3 regions of the Methylophaga sp. UBA2513 genome follow, and region 3 is predicted to be linked to each of the others. Evidence: predicted binding sites of a transcription regulator. Region 3 holds the regulator's gene; each other region holds the start of a gene.
What was found. The regulator FNR, encoded in region 3, switches genes on or off when oxygen is low (the NO sensors DNR and NnrR bind a similar motif). The targets are predictions, from matches to a motif close to TTGATNTANATCAA.
Positions count from the first base shown of each region.

Region 1: hemN (oxygen-independent coproporphyrinogen III oxidase) is a predicted target of FNR. The motif match lies at 1,559-1,572, and genes of this name have one in related genera.
Region 2: ccoN (cytochrome-c oxidase, cbb3-type subunit I) is a predicted target of FNR. The motif match lies at 4,318-4,331, and genes of this name have one in related genera.

Region 1 covers NZ_DDNT01000007.1:2,174-8,212, forward strand. Annotated here, with positions in the region: gene B3V56_RS02980 (Sua5/YciO/YrdC/YwlC family protein) at 1-34, opposite strand, end outside; gene purD (phosphoribosylamine--glycine ligase) at 136-1,422, opposite strand; gene hemN (oxygen-independent coproporphyrinogen III oxidase) at 1,646-3,025, shown strand; gene B3V56_RS02995 (chloride channel protein) at 3,031-4,764, shown strand; tRNA gene B3V56_RS03000 (tRNA-Leu) at 4,817-4,904, shown strand; gene B3V56_RS03005 (hypothetical protein) at 5,058-6,039, shown strand, end outside.
Region 2 covers NZ_DDNT01000022.1:57,871-63,909, reverse strand. Annotated here, with positions in the region: gene ccoG (cytochrome c oxidase accessory protein CcoG) at 1-623, opposite strand, end outside; gene ccoP (cytochrome-c oxidase, cbb3-type subunit III) at 933-1,862, opposite strand; gene B3V56_RS14435 (cbb3-type cytochrome c oxidase subunit 3) at 1,862-2,020, opposite strand; gene ccoO (cytochrome-c oxidase, cbb3-type subunit II) at 2,055-2,735, opposite strand; gene ccoN (cytochrome-c oxidase, cbb3-type subunit I) at 2,746-4,167, opposite strand; gene B3V56_RS14420 (MTH938/NDUFAF3 family protein) at 4,557-4,943, opposite strand; gene B3V56_RS14415 (integration host factor subunit beta) at 4,949-5,242, opposite strand; gene rpsA (30S ribosomal protein S1) at 5,365-6,039, opposite strand, start outside.
Region 3 covers NZ_DDNT01000007.1:134,756-140,794, reverse strand. Annotated here, with positions in the region: gene B3V56_RS03665 (phosphoribosyl-ATP diphosphatase) at 1-288, opposite strand, end outside; gene hisI (phosphoribosyl-AMP cyclohydrolase) at 285-668, opposite strand; gene hisF (imidazole glycerol phosphate synthase subunit HisF) at 669-1,442, opposite strand; gene hisA (1-(5-phosphoribosyl)-5-[(5-phosphoribosylamino)methylideneamino]imidazole-4-carboxamide isomerase) at 1,451-2,200, opposite strand; gene hisH (imidazole glycerol phosphate synthase subunit HisH) at 2,227-2,868, opposite strand; gene hisB (imidazoleglycerol-phosphate dehydratase HisB) at 2,922-3,515, opposite strand; gene fnr (fumarate/nitrate reduction transcriptional regulator Fnr) at 3,613-4,362, shown strand; gene B3V56_RS03630 (OmpW/AlkL family protein) at 4,479-5,159, shown strand; gene murJ (murein biosynthesis integral membrane protein MurJ) at 5,208-6,039, opposite strand, start outside.

The DNA of each region.
Region 1 (6,039 bases), 130 kb from region 3:
TTACCGCTTCTCGTAATCGCCAAGTATTTGTCATGTTCTCGCCCCTAGTCAGACCACATTGATTGCATACCCTGATTTCACTCAATAAAAAGGGGTTAACCAGTAACCCCTTTTTTACATTCTCAAACCGTGAGTTTAGCCTTGCTCACGTGCCACAGCGCGATAAGCGATATCAGTACGGAAATACGCATCATCCCACTTAATATGACTCAATGCGTCATACGCTGATTTTTGCGCTTCAGCCACAGTATTGCCCAGTGCCGTGACACATAACACGCGACCGCCAGCCGTGACGACATTATCACCCTGACTCGCTGTACCTGCATGGAAGACTTTACTGCCATTTTGTTCGGCGTCTGCAATACCCGTAATCACATCACCTTTACGGTAACTATCTGGATAGCCGCCAGCCGCCATTACCACACCAATGGCCGCACGCGAATCCCACTCAGCTTCGACTTCGTTTAAACGCTTGTCTAATGCCGCTTCACATAATGTGACTAGGTCCGACTGTAAACGCATCAAAATCGGCTGAGTTTCTGGATCACCAAAACGGCAGTTATATTCAACTACGCGTGGCGCGCCTGCTTGATCAATCATCAGCCCCGCATATAAAAAGCCAGTATAAGGGCGACCATCAGCCGCCATGCCTTTCACAGTTGGCTCAATCACTTCCGCCATAATGCGTGTAAACACCTCATCGGTGACCACAGGTGCAGGAGAATAAGCGCCCATCCCACCCGTGTTAGGGCCTTTATCGCCATTGTCGCGAGCTTTGTGATCTTGTGATGTCGCCAATGGCAGGATGTGTTCGCCATCCACCATCACGATGAAACTGGCTTCTTCGCCTGTCATAAATTCTTCAATAACCACACGGCTACCGGCGTCACCAAAGGCATTGCCAGACAGCATATCTTCAACCGCTGAAATCGCTTCGGCTTCGGTCATCGCCACAATCACGCCTTTGCCTGCTGCTAAACCATCGGCTTTAACAACAATGGGTGCGCCCTGCTCTTGAATATAAGCTTTGGCTTCATCCACTTGCGTAAATACTTGATATGCCGCGGTTGGAATCTGGTGACGAGCGAGGAAATCTTTAGTGAAGCTTTTTGAGGCTTCTAATTCTGCCGCCGCTTTTGATGGACCAAAACAACGTAAACCGGCAGCTTCAAAGGCATCAACCACACCCATGGTTAATGGCACTTCCGGCCCCACCACGGTTAAATCAATCGCGTTGTCCTGAGCAAATTTCACCAGCCCGGCGATATCTTCGACTTTGATATCCACATTGCTGATATTGCTTTCACTGGCGGTGCCGGGATTACCGGGTGCCACAAAAACCTGAGAACACTTTGGAGATTGATTCAGTTTCCAGGCGAGAGCATGTTCGCGCCCACCGCTACCGATGACTAATACTTTCATAGATGATTGCCGGAGATGCTAAAAAAGAGGCTAATAATACCGTAGATAACCGCTTTTCCAAACCACCAAAATGGATGATTTATAAAGGCAAAGCGATTCTTTTTCTCAAGCAATCCGTCAGCAGCCACTGCTAGCTTTGATCCAGGTCAAGATCTGTTCGGATAATAAAACAGCTTAAATCCTCGCTGGTTATACTTTGCGCACATTATTTAGGAATAAAACCATGACTGATGCGATTGAATTTAATGAAGGATTAATCTGCCGTTACGACAAAGCCGGCCCACGTTATACCTCTTACCCGACAGCGGTCGAATTTCATCATGGTTTTACAGCCGACACATACGCTCAACATATTTCTTTATCTAATCAGCGTGGAGGCCCGCTTTCTCTGTATTTCCATGTGCCGTTTTGCGATACCGTTTGTTTCTATTGTGCATGCAATAAAATCATCACCAAAAACCGCCAGCATGCTCAGCCTTACTTAGAAAACCTGTATGAAGAAATCCGTATGCAGGCTGAATTGTTCGACTCAAACCGAGTAGTTGAACAACTGCACTGGGGCGGTGGCACGCCTACATTTTTAACTCATCAGCAAATGCGTGAACTGATGGCGCACACACGTCAACACTTCACCTTAGCAGATGATGACAAAGGTGAGTTTTCGATTGAAATCGATCCACGTGAAGCCGATGACGCCACCATAAAACTATTAAGAGAGCTTGGCTTTAACCGCATCAGCCTCGGTTTGCAGGACTTCAACCCTAAGGTGCAGAAAGCCGTTAACCGTATTCAAACCGAAGAACAAACCTTCTCGATTTTAGACGCTGCCCGTCGAGAAGGTTTCCGCAGTATCAGCCTGGATCTGATCTATGGTCTGCCTCATCAAACCGTAGAAAGCTTCAGCGAAACTTTGGATAAAGTGATTGCTGCCAGTCCTGATCGTTTGTCCGTGTTCAACTACGCTCACATGCCTGATCTATTTAAAACACAACGGCAAATTGCTACGGCTGACATTCCACTACCACAGGTGAAATTACAGATTCTGCATCGCACCATCGATAAACTGACCGCCGCAGGTTATGTATATATAGGCATGGATCACTTTGCCAAACCAGACGATGAGCTGACGCTAGCTCAACAAAACAAACAGCTTTATCGCAACTTCCAGGGTTACTCGACTCGTGCTGAGTGTGATCTGATTGGTTTTGGTGTGACCTCCATCGGTAAAGTCGGTGATGCCTATGTGCAAAATGTGAAAACACTGCCGGAATATGATGAAGCGATTAAGGCGGGCAAATTGCCGGTCTTACGTGGTGTTGAGCTGGATGACGATGATAAATGTCGCCGAGACATCATCACCCGACTAATTTGTGATTTTGCTCTGGATATTCCCACTATCGAAAAAGCTTACAACCTCAACTTCAACGACTATTTTGCCGACGCCATTGAAGACCTAGAACAATTTGCCCAAGACGGCCTGTTGCAGTATAAATGGGACTCTATAGAAGTCTTACCCGCCGGCCGCTTGTTAATTCGTAATATCTGCATGGTGTTTGATAAATACAGTCAACAAGCAAGGCAGCGATTTTCCAAAGTTATATAGGGCACATGCTGGAAAAACTCCGACAGTACTTCATCTTTGGTCGATTGGGCGTCAAGCTGTATGTGCTTGCTGTCATTACCGGATTACTGTCGAGTCTCGCCATTATTCTACTGCGCCTGACCATTGATTTTGGTCAAATGGCCCTGTTCCCCTCCGGTGAAGTGGAAAGTTACGACTCATTACCCTGGTACTGGTTACTGGCACTCCCCATTATCGGCAGCTTGCTAATTGGGCTGTTATTTCGCGGACTGGATGCAGAGCAACGTAACACTGGTATTTTGCATGTTATCGAACGGCTCTCATCCTATGAGGGTCGTCTGCCTTGGCAAAATGCCGTCCGGCAATTTATAGGTACCAGTATCGCCATCATTACAGGCCACTCTGTCGGTCGTGAAGGCCCGGGTGTGCATCTGGGTGCTGCCAGTGGCAGTTTGCTTGCAAGCGGGTTAGAGCTCCCAAATAACAGTGTGCGTATTCTAGTTGCTTCTGGCTCTGCCGCCGCCATTGCTGCCTCCTTTAATACGCCCATCGCTGGTGTGATCTTTGCGATGGAAGTCATCATGATGGAATACCACATTGCCAGTTTTATTCCAGTCATTCTGGCAGCGGTAACCGGTGCAGTGGTCTGTCGGCTCACCTTTGGAGATGATACGGTTTTTGTTAACCTTGCCTCCGAAATGCAGTCGTTATGGGAGCTGCCCTACATTATTTTTCTGGGCATCATTATTGGTTTTTTAGCCACCTTATCTTTAAAAAGCCTACAATTGTTTTCCGGCACCTTTAGTAAACATCCTGCTTGGTTACGTCCAACCTATGCCGGTATTTTAATGGGTGTGTTTGGCATGGCCGTGCCTGAAGTGATGGGCATGGGCTACGGCATTATTGGCAGTATCTCCGCTAATGAAATCGCGATTGGCAGCCTGGTCATTATCCTGGTGCTGAAACTTGTCCTGTCCTCTGCTTGTGTGGGTTTTGGTATCCCCGCAGGTATGGTCGGCCCCACCATGGTCGTGGGTGCATGTGCTGGTGCGATCCTGGGTTATATCGGTAATTTAGCCTTACCGGAATATGCCTCTTCCATGACCTTTTATGCCGTTATCGGTATGTGTGCGATGATGTCTGCCACACTCAAAGCCCCACTTGCGGCTTTAATGGCGATGCTGGAATTAACCGGTAATCCGGAAATCATCCTGCCCGGCATGCTCGCTATCGTTTTCTCCAGTTTGATTATTCATGACTACTTCAAGCTTGATGCCTTATTTGTCAGCATTCTTCGTTATCGTGGTCTCGACTTTCAAAATGACCCCATCTCACAAGCATTACGTAAGATCAGTGTGGGCGCGGCCATGCAACGTAACTTTGTCACGTTAAATCAAACCATCAGCGCCCAAATGGCCATGCAAACCTTAAAAAACAGCCCCGAATGGATCATTATTACCCGCGATCGCATTCCTGTAGTAATGATGCCCGCCAGCGATCTGGCCAGAGCTGTCAGCGTCAAAGACATAGGTGAAAATACCGAAATCGACTTAATGCAAATTCCCGGCACACGCCGAGATGTGCACAAAATTTCCTTACATACCAGTTTGTTCGAAGCACACCGGGCCCTGAATGAACATCATGTAGAAGCGCTTTACGTCAGCCGTCAGAACGCACCAATGATTGAACGAATCTACGGCATTCTGACTCGTGAAATGATCGAAGCCCACTACCAATTACCTAAATCTGTAACAAAATAGTAAAAAGGGTAGTGAACAAATCGAAAATCTTCGTTATAATGTGCGGCTTGTTGCCCAGGTGGTGAAATTGGTAGACACAAGGGACTTAAAATCCCTCGCCCTAATCCGGCGTGCCGGTTCGATTCCGGCCCTGGGTACCATACGAATACGAAAGCCTCGATACTGCAAAGTCTCGGGGCTTTTTTATTTGTGCTGTAACAGCAGAATGTTTAGCTAGTACCGAGTGTTGTTGCAATGACTTATTGCTTATACGCTTGTTCGTACCTTGGCTGGCCATAAGGAACGCGCCTTCAATGACTGCATCATTCACTAAAACACGCTGGCTTTTCTTGCTCCTGTCCGCCCTACTTACTGTTGCTCAACCTTCAGCTGAAGCAGGTTTGATCTCCGGCTTGTCAAAATTAGGGAAAAGTATAGATGCACCGGATAGCCCCCATGGCTCGTCCTTTCGGTTTGCTGATGAGTTAGCCCATTATCCAGAAGGCGGCGTCGCCGAAATTAGTTTTAACCCTAGTCAAAATCAATGGCTAGCAAAAACACCTGATGGCAAAAGCGTACCCGTTCATCAATTCACTAAAACCGCGGCAGATGCAAACAAGCAAGCCACCTTATTACTGTCTGAAAGTCACCTCCCTTATTCACTGGATGCCTTTAATAAACTCCCCTCGGACGTAGCCATCAAGATTAAATCTCGACAAGGCAAAACCTATTCACTAACCACCAGCCCAACAACCAAACTGATAGATAACCATATCAGTATCAACATTAGCGATATCAGTACATTAAAAACGGCCATGTGGCAGTTACAACGCCCCATTTCTTCGTCAAATATGCGCTTGATTCAACTGGCTGATAATCCTGAAGTCACCCTACCCAAACAAAATTACGGCTCAAAAATACCGGTGGATAAAGTCGGTACTCATCAGTTGCTGAACGCACTCAAAACAATGCGTCAGCAAACCTTTGTTATTTCAGCCAAGGTAGAAAATGGCTTTTTAATGCATGGCAAAGAAAAAATCGCTGTGAAGGATTTAGAAAAGGTCGCTGCTGATAGAGATATCAGCCTGATCATTCTCGGCTCAGATAAACCGAAAAAGACCTTACAAACCTTGGCTAAAGACTGGCAAAAAAAGAAAGATGATGGCAGTTTAAACTCATACACAACCGGCGATTTTTATAATGCCTTCGCCGCTAAAAATTCGTCGGCTCCAATACCTATTGATATTGATACCTCCGGGAAGTTACGCACTGCACTGCATTTTGATCATCGCGTAC
Region 2 (6,039 bases), on a different contig from region 3:
CCAAAAACGGCCATCGATATCCAGACAGGAAGAGGCGCTTGTAGGGTGAAAATATCAGGCCACAATTGATAAGCATCAGTAAACCAGGCAGCAAATGAAATACCTGTTATCAGTGCAATCGCAATCCATAAGGTATGTTTTGTCAGCACCCTAGTCACTTTATCTATAGACCAAGGGGCTTGTTTAAACTTCATGACTTTTTGAGGACTGTCTCCCTCCAGCTTCGTCTCTATGAATGTATAGATATCAGTCCAAACGGTCTGGAAGCAGAAGTAACCGCAAAATACACGGCCAGCGATACTGGTCACGGCAGCGAGTAAAATAGCAAAAAACAGTAAGGTTAACGACAACATCCAGATATCTTGTGGATAGATCGTTAACTGAAAGAAATTAAACTCACGTTCTGGAATATCAAACAAAATTGCCTGTTGACCATTCCAGCGTAAGTATGGTCCCAAGAAAAATATCAGCCAAACAGACATGCCAATCCACTTTCTTAATCTGAAACGCCCTTTAACACGCTTAGCAACGACCTTCTGGTCACCGGTATTAACGTGCCAATCAGACACTTCTTCGTAGATTTGGGTGACATCATCATTGACGTTTGATTGTGTTTGACTCATATCATCTCCGGAAAAAGATTTAGCTCGTGTATTTTAACACACGCCCAATATTATATTAGTATTTACTGATATTAATTCGTTATAAAAAAGCCGACGTTTGTCGGCTTTTTTTCGTTTAAACGAATGTCGGATAAAATTATTTATCGTCTAAGTTTTTCATGATTCTGTAACCGATAACACCTATCACAACAATGGTCAGTACAACGGATACGATCGCTCCAATAACAACTGCGTCAATATGCATATCTCTTTTCTCCTGAAAAAGACTATCAAAACTCCCAGTCACTCCACTGGGAGTTTTAATATTAATTATTGACCACCACCTAACTGATGGACATAAACAGCTAATTTCTTAATTTCAGTCACAGATAAACGTTCTGTTTCATCACCTTCGTATTCAGGCTCTTCATCCCATTTCTCTGCTTCAATTTTCACTGCAAGCTTCTCATTCCAAGCAGGCATGATAGCAACACGGGTTAAAGGATCAGATGGGTCGTTAACACCGTGCAAAATGGTGTAACGAATTTCTTCTGGATCCCCTGAAAAACGCCAGATTTTGTCGGTTAAGTTTGCTGAGCCAAGTTCATGAATACCTTTTGCATCAGCACCATGACAACCAACACAGCCTTTCGCGTTATACAGTTTCCAGCCTGCTTCAGTCGCTTCTCCGTTAGATAAATTCACAACAAACTTAACTAAGCTATCTACTTCTTCAGGTTTTAGAGTCTTTTGATGAGACATCATCATGCCATGACGTCCTGCTGCTAGAGAAGCGACGATAGTGTTGATATCACCGCCATATAGCCAATCATCATCAGCAAGAATTGGATAACCAGAGTTTGGCGCTGGCACACCACCAGTACCATGACAAGCGGCACAATTATCACCGAATAACACTTTACTTGAACCAACTGCATAGTTACGCATTTCAGTGTCAGCAAGAATTTCTTCAGCTGTCATTGATGCCAGTTTTTCTTCAAACGGTGCTCTAACATCTTGAACCTTAGCTAAATCTTCTTTGTATTCTTTGATTTGAGTCCAGCCCAACAGTCCTTTAGTACTGTCATTAATCAACGGCAGTGATGGATAAAGGATAAAGTAAACCAATACTAACAAACCACTTAAATACAGGGCATTTGTCCACCAGCGTGGTGGTGGGTTTTCTAACTCTCTGATGCCATCCCATTCATGCCCTGTGTCAGGCACTTCATTAGGATTCTTTTTATTATCAGCCATCATTATTTCTCCGAATTTGTATCGTCATCGTCCTGCAGCATGGTGCGGTGAGACTCTATTTTATCTTTGTTTTTTGGATTCAGAACCCAAAAATAGAGCACCACCATCAGTACAAAAATAACTACTGTAAACACCAAGCCAAACCAGTCGGTTGCTGTCATTTCGCTCCAATTAGTATGAAAATACTCTTGAAGTTTACTCACGATATGACCTGCCGGGTTCAAAGTTGACCATTGTTCCCAATACTTGAAGATAAGCCACTAAGGCCTGCATTTCAGTCTTGCCTTCAACTGCTGCTGCCGCATTATTAATTTGCTCATCAGTGTAAGGAACACCCAATACCTTCATAGCACGTAAGCGTTTTTCAATCCCAGGACCATCGATAGTGGCATCATCAAGCCATGGATAGCTTGGCATGACAGATTCAGGAACGACTGAACGTGGATCACGAAGATGCTGAATCTGCCATGCATCGGAGTATTTACCACCAACACGAGCAAGATCAGGTCCAGTACGTTTTGATCCCCATTGGAATGGATGGTCGTATTTTGATTCAACAGCCAGAGAATAATGACCATAACGGTCTTTTTCATCACGGAAAGGACGAATCATTTGCGAATGACACAGATAACAACCTTCACGTTGATAAATATCACGACCCGCTAACTCAAGTGCAGAATATGGACGAACTGTTTTCAATTCTTCATAGTCAGGATGCACTTGATCTTCAAAGGTTGTTTTGAGATAGAATAAAGGCACGATTTCTACGATACCACCCACTGAGACCACAAGTGCTGTTGCTAATACAAGGGCCCAGATATTTTTTTCCAGTTTCTCTTGGAAGGTAACTGGTTTATTAGAATTATGATCAGACATTCCAGTCTCCTTAAATGTTAGCAGCAGTAGCCATTGCAGCCGAAGGCTTAGCAATTGCTCGACGAATAGTCACTGTGACATTGAATAACATGATACAGGCACCTGAGAAGAAGATAAGTCCGCCAACGGCGCGCATCGCATAGTAAGGATGCATTTGAGCCACAGACTCAACAAAGGTGTAGGCCAAGTTACCGTAGTCATCATATGCACGCCACATCAGACCTTGCATGATGCCTGATACCCACATGGCTGTGATGTAAACCGCTGTACCAATCGTAGCCATCCAGAAGTGCAGGTTGACCAAACGAATTGAGTACATAGTCGTTCCCCACATACGTTCTACCATGTGATACAGCGCACCAATAGATACCATCGCGACCCAACCTAATGCGCCCGAGTGAACGTGACCAATAGTCCAGTCAGTGTAGTGTGACAATGCGTTTACTGTTTTTGCGGCCATAACAGGGCCTTCAAATGTTGACATCGCATAGAATGCTAAAGAGACAATCAAGAAACGTAAGATATAGTCAGTACGTAGTTTGTCCCAGGCACCACTTAATGTGAACATACCGTTGATTGCACCACCCCATGAAGGAATGATCATCGCCAATGAAATAGCTGCACCCAATGATCCAGTCCAGTCAGGTAAAGCAGTATATTGAAGATGGTGAGCCCCTAACCAAACGTAACCGAAAACTAAGGCCCAGAAATGGATAACAGATAAACGGTATGAATAAACAGGACGATTCGCTTGCTTAGGTACAAAGTAATACATGATCCCCAAGAAACCAGCAGTCAGGAAGAAACCTACCGCATTGTGTCCCCACCACCATTGAATCATCGCATCTTGCACACCAGCAAACAGTGAATAAGATTTAAACAACTCAACAGGTATAGCCAAACTGTTCACAACGTGGAGATATGTGATCATGACCATCATCGCAATAAAGAACCAGTTTGCTACATAGATATGCGAAACCTTGCGAATTGAAATCGTCATGATGAAATTAAATGTGTAGGCCAGCCAGACTACAGCAATCAAAATATCAATTGGCCATTCTAATTCAGCATATTCTTTAGATTGAGTATAACCAAGAGGTAAGGTAATGACAGCGCTGAGAATAACGAGATTCCAGCCCCAGAATGTAAACCAGGCTAATTTATTGCTCCATAACGGTGTACGGCAGGTGCGTTGCACAATATAGAACGCTGTAGCCATTAATGTAGAACCACCAAAAGCAAAAATAACCGCATTAGTATGTAAAGGACGTAAACGACCAAAACTGATATATGGATTATCAAAATTCAGGACTGGCCAAGCCAGTTCTGAGGCGATATAAACACCGATACCGGTGCCAACGACCAAGTATACGCATGCCATATAGGCAAACCACTTGACCACTTGATAGTTATATTGTTGTTCCGCTTGCATAGCGACCACACCTTCTCTCTTTGGAAAACTCTCTCTCAATTTTGTTGTCAATCACTCAACAAAATTAGGACCCTTTTCTACGTGCCTCAATGAACATCGAAAGCAGTTAGAATTTTACATCAATCAGCTGATTTGCTTCACACCAAAACATTGATCTAGATCAAACGTAGTGTGATAAAGCACAGTGTGCTGTGAAATGCCTCACCCGCACGTAACATGGAATTTTCCTAAGATCAAAATCTCTGGTCAAGTTAATCAGTCTTAACGCCCATAACCAAGCATGATTTTGTATTAAAAAAACAATTAGTTATGTACTTCCATCAAAAAAAAAGAAATATCGGTGACGTCAAGATGAGGGGGGATTGCGGCTTATTATTTTATGTGTGGCTTCAAGGACTAACAATGAGTATTACAGAACGTTCTTCTATCAATAGTAAATTGTATGTATGACAGGCAGAAGATCGTGACATAAACTCAGTACCAATACCTTGTTTATTAAAATATTCGGCCATTTGTAATAACGGAAAAGAGAGGCTGGCATCCGAGGTAAATATAATGACTTCCGGAGCCAGCTCTTTAAGTGCAGACAGAGTGTCTGCTGATAAGTTTTTGATATCACTGACGTCTATATTTTCTAATATTTGGTTTGGCGTCAGTACAAACGCTGCGTCGTATGACGTCAATGTCTGTGTGTTTTTATGTCGAACAGTCACTGACTGTTCTGTATATGAGTGGATTTGGTTATATTCGTGAACCGCTTCCTGACTCAGTTTCATCTGTGTTACTGATATCCTGCCGCGTCGTTAACACGGTCACGCAACTCTTTACCAGGTTTGAAATGCGGCACGTATTTCTCATCCAGCTGAACTGATTCACCGCTTTTTGGATTACGTCCGACACGTGGTGGTCGATGATGTAAGGTAAAACTACCAAACCCGCGAATTTCAATTCTATCTCCTTGTGACAAACTATCACTCATCTGTTCTAAGATGAGTTTAACTGCAAGCTCAACGTCACGATAATTCAATAGAGATTGTTTTTCAGATAAAACTTCAATCAAATCTGATTTGGTCATGTCTTTAAAATTCCTGGAATAATGCGCTAAACACCAATATGAAGTATTGGTTTTAATCTTCTGAATCTATTAGAGAAAAACCCCTGAAAAATTCAGGGGTTCATCTTTAATATGAAAAACGATTAGTTGTCTTTCTGATCCATTTGTTCTTTCAGCAAATCACCCAGTGTTGTGTTGCCTGCAGAAACATTACTGTACTCTTTCACAGCTTCAGATTCTTCTTGATCATCTTTCGCTTTGATAGACAGAGTTAAGGTGCGGTCTTTACGTGACATACCAGTAAATTTCGCTTCGACGTCATCACCTACAGCCAGAATTTTGCTTGCGTCTTCAACACGTTCACGAGCGATATCCGCAGCACGAACATAACCTTCAACGCCTTCAGCTAATTCAATAGTTGCACCACGAGCATCAACAGCAGTCACTTTACCGTTAACAATACTTCCACGTGGGTTTTCAGCTAAATAAGCTGAGAACGGATCGTCTTGTAATTGTTTAATACCTAAAGAGATACGCTCACGTTCTGGATCGATTGCTAAAACAACAGCTTCAACATCATCACCTTTCTTGAAGTCACGAATTAATTCTTCGTTGTCTTCTTCCCAAGAGATATCAGACAAGTGAATCAAGCCATCGATACCACCGTCTAAACCGATGAAGATACCGAAATCAGTGATTGACTTGATAGCGCCACTGACTTTGTCACCCTTATTATGAGTCATTGCAAACTCTTCCCAAGGATTAGTCTGGCATTGTTTGATACCCAGTGAAATACGGCGACGTTCTGCATCAATATC
Region 3 (6,039 bases):
GCCAGACAAGCCAAAGCGTCTGGCAAGTTCATCAAGAACAGCTTGAGAATCGATATCATTATGCGCCAGTAAGACAAGGCTATGAAACCATAAATCAGCAGTTTCATAGATAATCTCTTCTTTCACACCACCTTTGCCTGCGATGACTGTCTCAACGGCTTCTTCACCCAGCTTTTTCAGAATTTTATCTGTGCCTGCAGCATAGAGGCTGGCAACGTATGAGCTATCAGCATCAGCTGTTTTGCGTTCGGTAAGTACCTGACTAAGTTGTTTAATTATATCGCTCATGAATAAATGTCTTTGGGGTCTTTTAAAACTGGATCAATTGCTTGCCATTTATCTGACTGTAATTCATTAAAGAAGCAGTGATGACGTCCAGTGTGGCAGGCAATGCCCCCTTTTTGAATCACTTCCAACAAAATAGCATCGTTATCACAGTCCATTCGTATTGATTTAACGATCTGTTGGTGCCCTGATTGTTCACCTTTATGCCATAACTTTTGTCGTGAACGTGACCAATAAATGGCATGTCCTTGTTCAGCTGTCAGCGCTAATGCGTCTCTATTCATCCAGGCTAAAGTGAGTACTTGCTTGCTTTCAAACTCTTGCGTAATGACAGGAACTAAACCATCACTATTCCATTTCACTTGATCCAGCCAAGTTGTCATTTACAACCTCACCTCAATACCCTGTGCAGCCATTTGTTGTTTGGCTTCTTCAACAGTGTGTTCACCAAAGTGGAAGATACTTGCAGCCAGAACGGCATCCGCATGACCTAATTTAATGCCATCCGTTAAGTCTTGAAGTTTGCCAACACCACCTGAAGCAATCACTGGTACGTTAACAGCATCACTGACTGCTCTGGTGAGTGCCAGATCAAAACCTGACTTTGTGCCGTCTTTATCCATGCTGGTCAATAAAATCTCACCCGCACCATACTCGACCATTTTTTTAGCCCACTCTACGGCATCAATACCTGTAGGTTTTCGTCCACCATGGGTAAAAATTTCCCATTTATCAGTTTCGTTTTCAGCAGAGACTTTTTTTGCATCAATAGCAACGACAATACATTGTGAGCCAAACTTTTCTGCCGCCTCACGAACAAACTCTGGATTGTTAACAGCTGCTGAGTTGATGCCAACTTTATCGGCTCCGGCATTCAGCATGCGACGAATATCTTCTACCGTTCTGATTCCACCGCCGACGGTTAATGGAATAAAGACCTGACTGGCTACGGCTTCAACCACATGAACCATAGTGTCACGTTCAGCATGAGTAGCGGTAATATCAAGGAAGGTGATTTCATCAGCACCTTGTTGATCATAGCGTTTAGCGACTTCAATCGGATCGCCAGCATCCCTTATATCAACGAACTGGACACCTTTAACAACACGTCCACCATCAACATCAAGACAAGGAATAATGCGTTTTGCAAGAGACATGGTTATATTTAAAACTCCAGAGGCGGATTTAATTTATCAGCCATCTCCTGACCTTTTTTCAAATCAATACTGCCTTCATATATAGAACGGCCGAGAATGGCACCCATCACACCTTCATCTTCACAGGCACATAACGATTCAATATCTTCATATGAACTGACACCACCTGAAGCAATCACTGGGATTTGAATAGCTCGAGCTAAGTCACGCGTTGATTCGAGGTTGAAACCTTGCATCATGCCATCCCGGCTGATGTCAGTATAAATAATGGCTTCAACGCCATCTTGTTCGAATTGTTGAGCGATGTCGATAACGTCATGATTAGACAATTTTGACCAGCCATCAATGGCTACTTTACCGTCTTTTGCATCCAGGCCGACAATGATATGCCCTGGAAACTCAGCACAGACATCACCCACAAAATGCGGTGCATTAATCGCTTTTGTTCCAAGAATGACATAGCGAACACCAGCATGAAGATAGGTTTCAATGGTTTCCTCGTCACGAATACCACCTCCAACTTGGACATCCAAGTCAGGAAATGTTTTGCAAACTTCGTGGATGACGTCAGCGTTGACCGGATTACCTGCAAATGCACCGTCAAGATCGACCATATGAAGTCTTTTCGCCCCTGCTTCTACCCATTTCCGAGCAACTGCAACAGGATCCTCTGAAAATACCGTGTTATCTTCCATTCGCCCCTGACGCAAGCGCACGCAGTGACCTTGTTTGAGATCAATGGCAGGGATTAACAACATATTCTTACTCCGTTTGTTGATGTCTGTTAGGACTGACCGTCCCAGTTTACAAAATTTTCTAATAACTGCAGTCCAGCACGTTGGCTTTTTTCTGGATGGAATTGCGCAGCGAAAATATTATCTTTGTACAATGCTGCAGCAAAATCATCTGGATAAGCTGAAGTACCTGCAATGACTGCTTTATCTATGGGTTCAGCATAAAAACTGTGAACGAAATAAAAACGACTATTTTGCTCTATGTTTTTCCATAAAGGATGTGAACAGGTTTGATGAACTTGGTTCCAGCCCATATGCGGCACTTTTAATTTTTCGCCATTCACTGAAGCATCAGGTCGAAATAATTTAACGCTACCTGAAAAAAGGTTCAGCGTGTCCACACCACTATTTTCTTCACTATGCGACAGCAATGCTTGCATACCCAAGCAGATACCTAGAAAAGGCTTTTCTTGTGCTGCTTGCAAAATAACGTCTTCTAATTCCAGCTGTTTGAGTTCCGCCATACAATCACGAATTGCGCCGACACCCGGAAATAAAACATGACTGGCAGAAAGAATGGTTTTAGGGTCAGATGTGACAACAACAGAGGCATTATTAGAAACTGCTTCCAGTGCTTTTGATACTGAGCGTAAATTACCCATGCCGTAGTCAATCACTGCTATGTGATGCATGTTAAACCTGTTTATTTACTTAGTTTTATTGGCTAATAATTCTTAATAAAGGATTATAAAGCACCTTTGGTTGAAGGCAATTGCTCCAGTGCGCGCTGATCCAGTGAAACAGCCATTCGTAATGCACGACCAAATGCCTTAAATATGGTTTCAGCAATATGATGAGCATTGCGGCCTTTTAAATTATCGATGTGCAGAGTCATACCAGCATGATTCACTAAGCCCTGGAAAAACTCATAGAACAGGTCGACATCGAATTCGCCAATCTTGTCGCGGGTAAATGTGACATCAAATTCGAGACCAGGACGACCAGAGAGATCGAGTACCACTCGAGACAGAGCCTCATCTAAGGGGACATAGGCATGTCCGTAGCGAACAACCCCTTTTTTATCACCCAAGGCTTTCTTCAGCGCTTGACCTATCGTAATGCCGACATCTTCAACAGTGTGATGTGCGTCAATATGTAAGTCACCATTGGCTTTGACCGATAAATCAAACAAACCATGACGAGCAATTTGATCCATCATGTGATCTAAAAATGGGACACCGGTTTCGGCATTGAATTGACCGCTTCCATCCAGATTGATTGATACTTCGATCTGTGTTTCTAGCGTGTTTCGCGCAACTGACGCGCTACGAGTGGTCATTTGAGTTCCTGAAATTAATAATAAAAAGAGATAATAACTGTTTCGAACAAGGGTTTGAAGCGTTATTATAGTCGATGTTCACAACACAGGATTAACAATGACTCAGTTAGGCAACGTTACCCCCCTATTTCAGGACCTCGCCAAAGTTGAACATGAGCATAATCTTGCGTGTCAGGAATGCTCACTTTATCGATTATGTTTGCCTCTTGGTTTACATAATAATGACCTGATTCAATTAGATAAAATCATTAAACGTAGTCAGAGTTACTCACGTGGTCAGCCTTTATTCAGCACTCAAACACCGTTCAATTCTATTTATGTTGTCCGCTCAGGCTCATTTAAAACTACGGTGTCTGCTGTCGATGGTCGGGAGCAAGTCACCGGATTTTATTTTCCAGGTGAGTTTGTTGGCCTTGATGCCATTTACGAACAAGCCTACCGTTCGAATGCTAAGGCTTTAGAAAGCAGCAGTGTTTGTGAATTACCTTTTGATATGTTGCAAGAGCTAGGCGCAAATATGCCTCAACTGCAAGTGCAGATGATGTCGCGTTTAAGTAAGGAGTTATCAGGTGATAAAAGCCTGATGTTTTTGCTTGGCAAAAAAACCGCTGAAGAAAAATTAGCGACATTTTTATTATCTATTTCCCGTCGTTTCCAAGATCGGGGTTTTTCTGCACGTGAATTTCAACTGAGTATGTCCCGTGGTGATATCGCTAATCATCTGGGCTTAGCTGTAGAAACCGTCAGCCGCCTTTTCTCTCGTTTTCAAGAAGAAGGCTTGATCGACATTCATAATAAGTCGATTTCTATTCGTGATGCTGAAAAATTAAAAGCATTATGCGGTTAATCTTGGGAAAAATTGGTAAGCGCTCGCTTTATTGATCCAGGTCAATGCATTAAGTCCACACCTCCGTAAAATTCAAACCATGTCTTACAGAACATAGTTTGTCCCAGGAGGAAAAAATGAAAACAACAACATTAGCTGCAGCACTACTTACTACATTAGGTCTTTCTACTGTTGCTGCACCAGCAATGGCCTATGAAGCTGGCGACTGGTTAGTCCGTGGTCGTGTCATAAACGTCAACCCTAATGATGATAGTGGTCAGTTATACGCTGATGGTGCTGCTGGTGGTGAGGGTGTCAGTGTGAACTCAGATACAGTGCCTGAACTTGATATCACTTATATGTTCCACAAAAATTGGGGTGTGGAATTAATTTTAGGGTATTCAGAGCACACAGTGAAAGGTGAAAAAAACTGGTCTGCATTGGGTGATGTTATTGATACAAAAGTATTGCCACCTACATTAACGCTGCAATATCACTTCATGCCTGACTCAAACATTCGTCCATATATCGGAGCAGGTGTTAACTATACTTATTTCTTTGATGAAGAAGTTGCCGGTGATGTTTTAGATACACCCGGGTCAAAAGTAAAACTTGATAGTTCATGGGGCTTAGCAGCTCAAGCTGGTGTGGATGTGGCTTTAAATGATGATTGGTTTGTCAACTTTGATGTCAAATATATTGATATTGATACTGAAGCACACTTCACAAATATTGCAGGTGGAACAATTCAAAAAGCTAAAATTCATGCCGATATTGACCCATTCGTTTGGGGTATTGGTATCGGACGCCGCTTCTAAGAAATTTATGTCCTCGTAGTGCTTGGCCCTCCTCGGAGGGCCTTTTTTTTATCTCATTATTGGCCTGACTAAACTTTTTAGATTGATACGTAGTACGAGTAAAAAAGTGAAGTAAATGACTGCAGCACCAACGATCAGACCGAATAAATGTCCGCCTCGTTGCCATGCATCCCATATTACCCATTCATTGTGTTGTGGATTAAGTAGGAGTAAAAAAACGAACAAACTGCTATTAGCAATGACTAACTTTAATGAGAATTTACCCCAGCCTGAATTGGGGGTATAAACGGATCTTTTCCTCAGTCCGTGATATAGCAAACCCGCGTTCAGCATGGCAGACAGTGCTGTTGCTAATGCCAAACCAACATGATCAAGATAGATCATCAGTACGACGTTCAATGCCATATTACTAATCATCGCAATAATGCCAATCTTCACGGGAGTTTTTGTATCCTGCCTCGCGTAATAACCTGGCGCTAATACTTTAATAAATATGAATGGCAACAGTCCCAAACCATAAGCCATTAAACTCAATGAAGCTTTATGTGAATCCATCACCGTAAATTCGCCATATTGAAACAAGGTCATTAGTAGTGGTTCTGCCAAGTAAATAAGCCCTATCGCTGCTGGTGTACCAATTAGAAATACCCAGCGTAAGGCCCAGTCGATAGTGTCTGAGAATTCTTCTGTCGACTTGGCCGCATGTTTTCTAGAAAGACTCGGCAAAATGACGGTAGACAAAGCGATGCCAAAAACGCCTAATGGAAACTCAACAAGACGATCTGAGTAATACAGCCAGGAAATACTGCCCGTCACTAAAAACGAGGCAAGTAAGGTATCTAATAGAAGATTTATTTGTGCTACTGATACCCCAAACATC